Regions from separate parts of the Pseudomonas sp. SDT291_1_S447 genome, predicted to be linked through region 2. Evidence: predicted binding sites of a transcription regulator. Region 2 holds the regulator's gene; each other region holds the start of a gene.
The links. Region 2 encodes sigma-54, which starts transcription at its own class of promoters, with help from an activator protein. Its sites were predicted from a motif close to ANTGGCATNNANNTTGCTNT; they were not measured.
Positions count from the first base shown of each region.

Region 1 (3,277 bases), on a different contig from region 2:
AAAACCTGTAGGAGTGAGCCTGCTCGCGATAGCGGTGTATCAGTCACTGAAGATGTTTACTGAACTAGCGCTATCGCGAGCAGGCTCACTCCTACAGGGGGGATCAGCGCAGGGCGGCGATTGCGTCTACCGACTCACGAATCAGCGCCGGGCCCTTATAGATGAAGCCGGAGTAGATCTGCACCAGGCTCGCACCGGCCAGAATCTTCTCGGCCGCATGCTTGCCTTCAGTAATCCCGCCCGCCGCAATGATCGGCAACCGCCCAGCCAACTCGCCGGCCAGCACCTTCACGGTATTGGTACTCTTCTCCCGCACTGGCGCGCCCGACAGACCACCCGCCTCGTCGCCATGCTCCATGCCTTCGACGCCGACACGGCTCAGCGTGGTGTTGGTCGCGATCACCGCGTCCATGCCGGTTTCGATCAACGCTTGAGCCACCTGCGCGGTCTCTTCGTCGGTCATGTCCGGCGCGATCTTGATCGCCAGCGGCACATGTTTGCCATGACGCAACGCCAGTTCGGCGCGTCGTGTGGCCAGATCCGCGAGCAATTGCTTGAGCGAATCGCCGAACTGCAGGCTGCGCAGGCCCGGGGTGTTCGGCGAGCTGACGTTGACCGTCACATAGCTGGCGTGGGCGTAAACCTTGTCGAGGCAGATCAGGTAATCGTCGACCGCGCGCTCGACCGGCGTATCGAAGTTCTTGCCGATGTTGATGCCCAGCACGCCTTTGTATTTCGCCGCTGCCACGCGCGCCAGCAGGTTATCCACACCGAGGTTGTTGAAACCCATGCGGTTGATGATCGCCTCGGCTTCCGGCAGGCGGAAGATCCGTGGTTTCGGGTTGCCCGGCTGCGGGCGCGGAGTCACGGTGCCGATTTCGACAAAACCGAAACCCAGTTGCGCGAAGCCATCGATGGCCGCGCCGTTCTTGTCCAGGCCGGCCGCCAGACCCACCGGGTTCGGAAACTCCAGGCCCATGACCGTCACCGGTTTCTTCGCCGGCGCCTTGCACAGCAAGCCGTTGAGGCCCAAACGCCCACCCGCGCCGATCAGATCCAGCGCCAGATCGTGGGAGGTTTCCGGGGAAAGTTTGAACAACAGCTGACGGGCCAGGGAATACATGGGCGGCGATGACTCGGGCGGCGAAAAGAGGCGGCGATTATAGCCGGGCATCGACCTGCGGCGCGAGGCGCACGCGCAAATCACTGGCACTGGCATATGCCTTGCACCCTCCTTGAATATCAGCGCGCAGGCCAATGACGGCAGGCGGGCAAGGACAATGGCGTCGTCCCGGGTTTTGCCTGCGCAAAGTCCGCGGCGGCGCTTTTTTTCGAGGTGGCGGTGTATGAATGAACCTTCGGTAGGGCCACTGGCCTGGGTCAATGGCAGCGATGCCCCGGAAAAGACTGCAATCAACCTCGGTTTCATGGCGTTGAGCGACTGCGCATCGGTTGTCGTTGCTGCCACACAGGGCTTTGCCCAGCCTTACGGGCTGACCCTGAATCTCAAGCGCCAAAGCTCTTGGGCCAACCTTCGCGACAAACTGGTCAGCGGCGAACTGGATGCCGCCCACAGTCTGTACGGTCTGATCTACGCCGTGCACCTGGGCATTGGCGGCGTGGCGTCGACCGACATGGCGGTGCTGATGGGGCTAAATCAGAACGGTCAAAGTCTCAACCTGTCCCACGGCCTGCAAAACCTCGGCGTGAGCAGTCCTGAAGCACTGGACCGGCATGTGCACCAAAGCCGCGCAAAACTCACCTTCGCCCAGACTTTTCCCACTGGCACTCATGCGATGTGGCTGTATTACTGGCTGGCGAGTCAGGGCATTCATCCGTTGCAGGATGTCGACAGCGTGGTGGTGCCGCCGCCGCAAATGGTTGCGCACCTGCAAGCCGGACGTATCGACGGTTTTTGCGTTGGCGAGCCTTGGGCGGCTAGCGCGGTGCAGCAGAATCTGGGTTTTACCCTGGCCACCAGCCAGACCATCTGGCCCGATCACCCGGAAAAAGTCCTCGGCTGCACTCGCGAATTTGTCGAGCAATACCCGAACACGGCGCGCGCGCTGGTGATGGCGATCCTTGAAGCCAGCCGCTTTATCGAAGAAAGCCCGGAAAATCGTCGCAGCACCGCGCAGTTGCTCAGCGCGCCGGAATATCTGGACGCGCCGCTTTCGTGCATAGAACCGCGTTTTCTCGGTGATTATGCCGATGGCCTCGGCAACCGCTGGCAGGATCCGCACGCGCTGCGCTTTCACGGCAACGGCGAGGTGAATCTTCCGTATCTGTCGGACGGTATGTGGTTCATGACCCAGTTCCGCCGCTGGGGCTTGCTGCGCGAAGACCCGGACTACCTCGCCGTCGCCCGTCAGGTTCAGCAACTCGATCTGTATCGCGATGCCGCGACCGCTGTCGGCGTGGCGGCGTGGGGCACCGACATGCGCAGCAGCCAGTTGCTCGACGGCAAAATCTGGGACGGCAGCGACCCTGCCGCTTACGCGCGCAGCTTCAAGCTGCACGCGATGAACGACGACGTTCCCCTTCTCGCCCGCCGCTGACAGGAGACCGCGAATATGTTGCGCATTCTGCTGATCAACGACACAGCGAAAAAAGTCGGGCGCCTGAAGGCTGCGTTGACCGAGGCCGGTTTCGAGGTGATCGACGAGTCCGGCCTGACCATCGACCTGCCCGCGCGCGTCGAAACGGTGCGCCCGGACGTGATCCTGATCGATACCGAGTCACCGAGCCGCGATGTCATGGAGCAAGTCGTGCTGGTCAGCCGCGACCAGCCACGGCCAATCGTGATGTTTACCGATGAACATGATCCGGGGGTGATGCGCCAGGCGATCAAGTCCGGGGTCAGTGCCTACATCGTTGAAGGCATTCACGCACAGCGTCTGCAGCCGATCCTCGATGTGGCGATGGCACGATTCGAGAGTGATCAGGCCTTACGCGCGCAGTTGCAAGCGCGAGATCAGCAATTGGCTGAGCGCAAGCGTATTGAGCTGGCCAAGGGATTGTTGATGAAGATGAAGGATTGCAACGAGGAAGAGGCGTACACGCTGATGCGGCGCCAGGCGATGAGCCGGCAGCAGAAGCTGATTCAGGTGGCGGAGCAGATTATTGCCATGAGTGAGTTGCTTGGCTGAAATGCTCTGAGCGCTTGAAAAGCCCCTCACCCTAGCCCTCTCCCAGAGGGAGAGGGGACCGACCTAGGTGTCTGGCGTCAAACATCGACCTGAAAGACCGAGTCGATTATGGATTCACAGCAGAAAAT
Region 1 covers NZ_JBSVXS010000042.1:10,473-13,749, forward strand. Annotated here, with positions in the region: gene ACW9IR_RS15360 (quinone-dependent dihydroorotate dehydrogenase) at 104-1,123, opposite strand; gene ACW9IR_RS15365 (CmpA/NrtA family ABC transporter substrate-binding protein) at 1,347-2,558, shown strand; gene ACW9IR_RS15370 (ANTAR domain-containing response regulator) at 2,574-3,149, shown strand.
Region 1: the regulator sigma-54 is predicted to act here: its motif matches at 1,212-1,231, upstream of ACW9IR_RS15365 (CmpA/NrtA family ABC transporter substrate-binding protein).

Region 2 (3,277 bases):
GCCAGATCCGGCACTTCGCGGGCGATCAGGTTGGCAATTTGTTCGAGGGCTTTCTTTTTACTGCCACCCGGCACGTTCACGAGGGAACGGCCGGGGGTCAGGATACTTTCAAGTCGGATCATGGAATGGGGGGTTATCGACCTGTCGCGCCCTGGAGGAGGCTTTGGGTCTTTTCCTTATGCTTTTTGAGTTGGCGATCCAGCTTGTCGGTCAGCAGGTCAATGGCGGCATACATGTCGTCATGCTCGGCATTGGCAACCACTTCTCCGCCGGGAATATGCAAGGTGGCTTCGATTTTCTGCTTCAGCTTTTCGACGCACATCGTGACTTGCACGTTGGTGATCTTGTCGAAATGGCGCTCTAATCGGTCGAGTTTTTCGTTGATGTAGGTGCGCAGAGGTTCGGTCACTTCCAGTTGGTGTCCACTGATGTTGACTTGCATACAGCTTCTCCTTCGTTGCCAGTGCATAAAGCGGCAGGCTGGATAGCCTGCCACTGGAACGCTGTAACGTGGCTTACATCAACCGCTTGCGTTCGCTCGAAGGCGCGATCCCGAGGGATTCGCGGTACTTGGCGACGGTGCGGCGAGCCACCTGAATGCCTTGTGCCTCCAGTAAACCAGCGATCTTGCTGTCACTCAACGGCTTTTTCTGATTTTCCGCGGCAACCAGTTTTTTGATGATCGCGCGAATCGCCGTGGACGAGCATTCGCCGCCTTCAGAGGTGCTGACGTGGCTGGAGAAAAAGTATTTCAGTTCATAAATACCGCGCGGGGTATGCATGAATTTCTGCGTGGTCACCCGGGAAATCGTCGATTCGTGCATGCCCACGGCTTCGGCGATGTCATGCAGCACCAGTGGCTTCATGGCTTCGTCGCCGTACTCCAGGAAGCCGCGTTGATGTTCGACGATCTGGGTAGCAACTTTCATCAGGGTTTCGTTGCGGCTCTGCAGGCTCTTGATGAACCAGCGAGCTTCCTGCAACTGATTGCGCATGAACGTGTTGTCGGCGCTGGTGTCGGCGCGACGGACAAAACCGGCGTACTGGGCGTTGACGCGCAGGCGTGGTACCGATTCCTGATTCAGCTCGACCAGCCAGCGCTCGTTGTCCTTGCGCACGATGACATCAGGGACGACGTATTCGGCTTCAGTGGACTCGATCTGTGAGCCCGGACGCGGATTGAGGCTTTGCACCAGCTCGATGACCTGGCGCAACTCGTCTTCCTTGAGCTTCATGCGCCGCATCAACTGGCTGTAGTCGCGGCCGCCGAGCAGGTCGATGTAATCGCTGACCAGACGCTTGGCTTCAGCCAGCCAAGGCGTCTTGACTGGCAGCTGGCGCAATTGCAGCAGCAGGCACTCGCCAAGGTTGCGGGCGCCGATGCCGGCCGGTTCAAACTGCTGGATGCGGTGCAGGACGGCTTCGATTTCGTCCAGTTCGATGTCCAGTTCCGGATCGAACGCCTCAAGGATCTCTTCGAGGGTTTCGTCCAGGTAGCCCTGATTGTTGATGCAGTCGATCAGGGTCACGGCGATCAGGCGATCGGTGTCGGACATCGGCGCGAGGTTCAGTTGCCACAGCAGGTGGCTTTGCAGGCTCTCGCCAGCGGAGGTGCGGGTGGTGAAGTCCCACTCGTCATCATCGCTGCTGGGCAGGCTGCTGGCGCTGGTCTGGTAAACGTCTTCCCAGGCGGTGTCGACCGGAAGCTCGTTGGGAATGCGCTCGTTCCATTCGCCGTCCTCGAGGTTGTCCACCGTCGGGGCGGTTTCCTGATAGGAGGGTTCCTGGATTTCGGTGGGTTTCTGTTCGGCGTTGTCGGCCATGGGGTCGGAATTGTCGAAGTCGTCGCCTTCTTCCTGGCGTTCGAGCATCGGATTGGATTCCAGAGCCTCCTGGATTTCCTGTTGCAGATCCAGGGTCGACAATTGGAGCAGGCGGATGGCCTGTTGCAGCTGCGGTGTCATCGTCAGCTGCTGGCCCATTCTCAAGACTAGCGATGGTTTCATGGCAGGGGCTTAACACCTTATTCGCCGGCGCTATGCGCCATCCACTACAGGGCGCCGGGGCGCCAAACTTAAGCAAATTATATGCCTGAAACTGAAGTGTTTGCCTAGAGCGCTGTAACAATTAAAGCGTATTAATTCCTGCTTGAATCGATACAGCGCCCGGGCGGCGCACCGGGCACTGTTACGCTTACAAGCGGAACTCGTGACCCAGATACACTTCCTTGACCAGATCGTTGGCCAGGATGGTTTCTGCATCGCCTTCAGCAATGAGTTGGCCATCGTTGACGATGTAAGCGGTTTCGCAGATGTCCAGCGTCTCACGGACGTTGTGGTCGGTGATCAATACACCGATACCCTTGGCCTTGAGGTGGTGGATGATCTGCTTGATGTCGCCGACCGAAATCGGATCGACACCGGCAAACGGTTCGTCGAGCAGGATGAATTTCGGTGCCGTTGCCAGCGCGCGAGCGATTTCCACCCGGCGGCGTTCACCACCGGACAGGCTCATGCCGAGGTTGTCGCGGATGTGGCTGATGTGGAATTCCTGCAGCAGGCTTTCCAGCTCTTTGCGGCGACCGGCCTTGTCGAGTTCCTGACGGGTCTCGAGGATGGCCATGATGTTGTCGGCCACCGACAGTTTGCGGAAGATCGACGCTTCTTGCGGCAGATAGCCGATGCCAGCCTTTGCACGGCCGTGCATCGGCTGGTGGCTGACGTCCAGATCATCGATCAGTACGCGGCCCTGATCGGCCTGCACCAGGCCGACGATCATGTAGAAACACGTGGTCTTGCCGGCGCCGTTCGGGCCGAGCAGACCGACGATCTGGCCGCTGTCGATCGACAGGCTGACATCACGCACGACCTGGCGGCTTTTATAGGCCTTGGCCAGGTGCTGAGCTTTCAGAGTTGCCATTACTGGGTTTTCTCGTCGGTTTTCTTCTTCGGCTGGATCACCATGTCGATGCGCGGACGCGCCTCGGTGACCTTGCTTCCTGTAGCGCGACCGGCGCTGGCCAGTTTCTTCACGGTGTCATAGACGATTTTCTCGCCCTGAGTGACGTTGCCGTCTTTGTCGACGACCTTGGCCTTATCGATCAGCACGACGCGGTTTTGCTGGGCGTGGTATTGAATCGTCACGCCGTAGCCTTGAACTGGTTTGGCGTCGCCCTGGGTTTGCAACTGCTCGAAGTAAGCCAGATTGCCCACGGAGGTCACTACGTCGATATCGCCATTCGGCGCGCGAGTCATGGTGACGGTGTTGCCTTTAACGA
Region 2 covers NZ_JBSVXS010000059.1:7,637-10,913, forward strand. Annotated here, with positions in the region: gene ptsN (PTS IIA-like nitrogen regulatory protein PtsN) at 1-122, opposite strand, end outside; gene hpf (ribosome hibernation-promoting factor, HPF/YfiA family) at 134-442, opposite strand; gene ACW9IR_RS18175 (RNA polymerase factor sigma-54) at 516-2,006, opposite strand; gene lptB (LPS export ABC transporter ATP-binding protein) at 2,194-2,919, opposite strand; gene lptA (lipopolysaccharide transport periplasmic protein LptA) at 2,919-3,277, opposite strand, start outside.

Region 3 (3,277 bases), on a different contig from region 2:
GCCTGCTCGCGATAGCAGTCTGTCAGCTAATCAAATTGCTGACTGACACACCGCTATCGCGAGCAGGCTCACTCCTACATTTGTTTTATGTTGCCCCTGAAATAGAACAAGCCCCGACACAAGTGGCGGGGCCTGTAATGGTCACATCCGTGTGACCGTTCGCATGAACTCTAAAGTTGCGGCAGACGTATTGCTCGGCCCGTCTGTCGCGTCTTCTCCCGGTCCAGGCAAGAAGTCATGCCTTACTCGGCTTTCAGGCCGTCAGCGGAGACCGCTTTAACGCCTTTGATTTTCTTGGCGATCGCAACAGCAACGTCTTTCTGCGATTCAGTTACAGCAGTAGTCGACGAAAGCGATACAACACCTTTGTTGGTTTCTACTTTGATGTCAGTGCCTGGAATGCCTTTTTCGGTGACCAGGTCAGCTTTGACTTTGGTAGTGATCCAAGTGTCAGAAGTAGCTTCTTTAGCCTGGGTGACTTCACCGGCAGCCAGAGTCATTGGAGCCTGGGTAGCCTGAGTGGATTGTGCGAATGCACCGGAAGCCATGGTCAGGGTCAGCGCGGTAGCAGCAGCGGCAGTGATAGCGAACTTCTTCATACGAGTAACTCCTGTTTTTCTGGAAAGTCTGCTGGTTGTCTTGTCAGCAGGGTTACCAAGGTAGTTGCGAACGCTGTGCCAACTTTTGAAAATCAATATTTTCTTTATAAATCAATAACTTATGAATTACAGAAATTTTCGAAATCATGCAATTTGCATGACCTTCGAATTATCGACATGCAAGTTACGGTTTTTTGGAAAGTTCCTAAGGCGCTGAAATTATTGAAGCTTTTGTGAAGTGCCGCGCAATGAAAAATGCCCCGCATTGCGGGGCATTCTGTTCACCACACATTCAACTTATGTACCGCTGGCGGTGCAGCCTTTTGGCGAATAGTCCGGTGCCACCGTGGTGCCGCAAGTCCAGACGCCAGCACCGGTGCCCGATGAACGGGTCAAGGTGATGGTTTTGTCCAGAACAGGGCCAGGAGCGTTCTTGATTGTGCAGACAATGGTGCCGGCCCCGGTCGAAGCGGTGCCCGATGCGGTCACGGCGCAATTTGACGTTGTGACGGTGGCACTACCGGCCACCAGCGTCAGCGTCGGATCGGTACCTTGGTTGATGGTGTCTTCGAACGGCACTTTCATCGCACTGATCTCCGCCAGCCCCGCCGTTACCTTCGACCGCGCCTGATACTTGGAATACTGCGGCAAGGCGATGGTCGCCAGAATCCCGATGATCGCCACCACGATCAGCAGTTCGATCAGAGTAAAACCTTGTTGTTTTTTCATAGACACGCTCCATGCATGAGTCGAAATCTCATGATCTGCAAGGGAAGCAGCATAGGCCATGCCAACGCCTCCAAGCCCCGCCCGTTGGGCGCGAACCCTCTACAACGCCATTTCCTACAGCCCGTAACCGCACTATCTGACACTTTTTGTCACCTGCACCCGCCGTGTTTGGCGCTGTCACTTGACTAGGCTATAAGTCATGAACTGCAAGCGTGCGGAATCCCCATGAATGACATCGCTCTGAGCGGTCTGGCCAAGCAACTGGTACAGGCCGAGTTGCTGACAGAAAAAAGTGCCCAGCAAGCCTGGCAACAGGCTCAGCGCAATCGCCTGTCGCTGGTCAGCTATCTGGTGCAGAACAAACTGGTCAAGAGCTGGCAGGTAGCCGAGATCGCCAGCGAGCATTTCGGCATGGCGTTCCTTGATCTAAATTGCCTCGACAAGGAAACCCAGCCCAAAGGACTGGTCAGCGAAAAACTGGTGCGTCAGCATCACGCTCTGCCCCTGTGGCGGCGAGGCAACAAGCTATTCGTAGGCATTTCCGACCCGAGCAATCATCAAGCGATCAACGACATTCAGTTCAGTACGGGGCTGAGTACCGAAGCCATTCTGGTCGAGGACGACAAGCTCACCGACGCCATCGAAAAATTTTTCGACACCCACACCAGTGGCCTGGAAGACATGGCCGATGTGGATCTCGACGGCCTCGATGTCGAATCCATCGACGACAGCAAGCAAGACACGATTGGCGGACTCGACGCCGACGATGCGCCGGTGGTGCGTTTTGTTCACAAGATGTTGCTCGATGCGATCAAAAGCGGTTCTTCTGATTTGCACTTCGAGCCCTACGAGAAGAACTACCGGGTACGAGTGCGCACCGACGGCATCCTGCGCGAGGTGGCCAAACCGCCGATTCAACTGGCCGGGCGGATCGCCGCACGTTTGAAAGTCATGGCCAGTCTCGATATTTCGGAGCGGCGCAAGCCGCAGGACGGGCGAATCAAGATGCGCCTGTCGAAGAGCAAGTCGATCGATTTCCGGGTCAACACCCTGCCGACGCTGTGGGGGGAAAAAGTGGTGATCCGGATTCTCGACCCTTCCAGCGCACAGATCGGCATCGACGCGCTTGGTTACGAACCCGCGCAGAAAGAACTGTACATGGCCGCGCTCAAGCAGCCCCAAGGCATGATTCTGGTCACTGGCCCCACCGGCTCGGGGAAAACCGTGTCGCTGTACACCGGCCTGAATATCCTCAACACCGTCGACATCAATATCTCCACCGCCGAGGACCCGGTGGAGATCAATATGGAAGGCATCAACCAGGTCAACGTCAATCCCAAACAAGGGCTCGACTTTGCCCAGGCACTACGCTCGTTTCTGCGCCAGGACCCGGACGTGATCATGGTTGGCGAGATCCGCGATCTGGAAACCGCCGAGATCGCGATCAAGGCTGCGCAGACCGGCCACCTGGTGCTCTCGACACTGCACACCAACAGCGCTGCGGAAACCCTGACACGTCTGCACAACATGGGCATCCCCGGCTTCAACATCGCCACCTCGGTCAGCCTGATCATCGCTCAGCGCCTGGCGCGAAAACTGTGCAGCCACTGCAAGAAGCCCATCGAGATCCCACGCGAAACCTTGATCAAGGAAGGTTTCCCCGAGGAACGCATCGGCCATTTCACGATCTACGAGCCGGTCGGTTGCGATCACTGCAACGGCGGTTACAAGGGACGCGTGGGGATTTATGAAGTGGTGAAAAACACACCGGAGTTGCAACGCTTGATCATGGCCGAAGGCAACTCGCTGGAAATCGACATTCAAATGCGCCGCGACGGCTTCGACGATCTGCGCACATCTGGGTTGCACAAGGCCATGCAAGGCATCACCAGCCTTGAAGAAATCAATCGGGTCACCAAGGACTGAACATGGCGGTCAAGGCAGCGAAA
Region 3 covers NZ_JBSVXS010000117.1:9,789-13,065, reverse strand. Annotated here, with positions in the region: gene ACW9IR_RS24385 (BON domain-containing protein) at 243-599, opposite strand; gene ACW9IR_RS24380 (pilin) at 897-1,328, opposite strand; gene pilB (type IV-A pilus assembly ATPase PilB) at 1,554-3,254, shown strand; gene ACW9IR_RS24370 (type II secretion system F family protein) at 3,257-3,277, shown strand, end outside.
Region 3: the regulator sigma-54 is predicted to act here: its motif matches at 1,375-1,394, upstream of ACW9IR_RS24380 (pilin).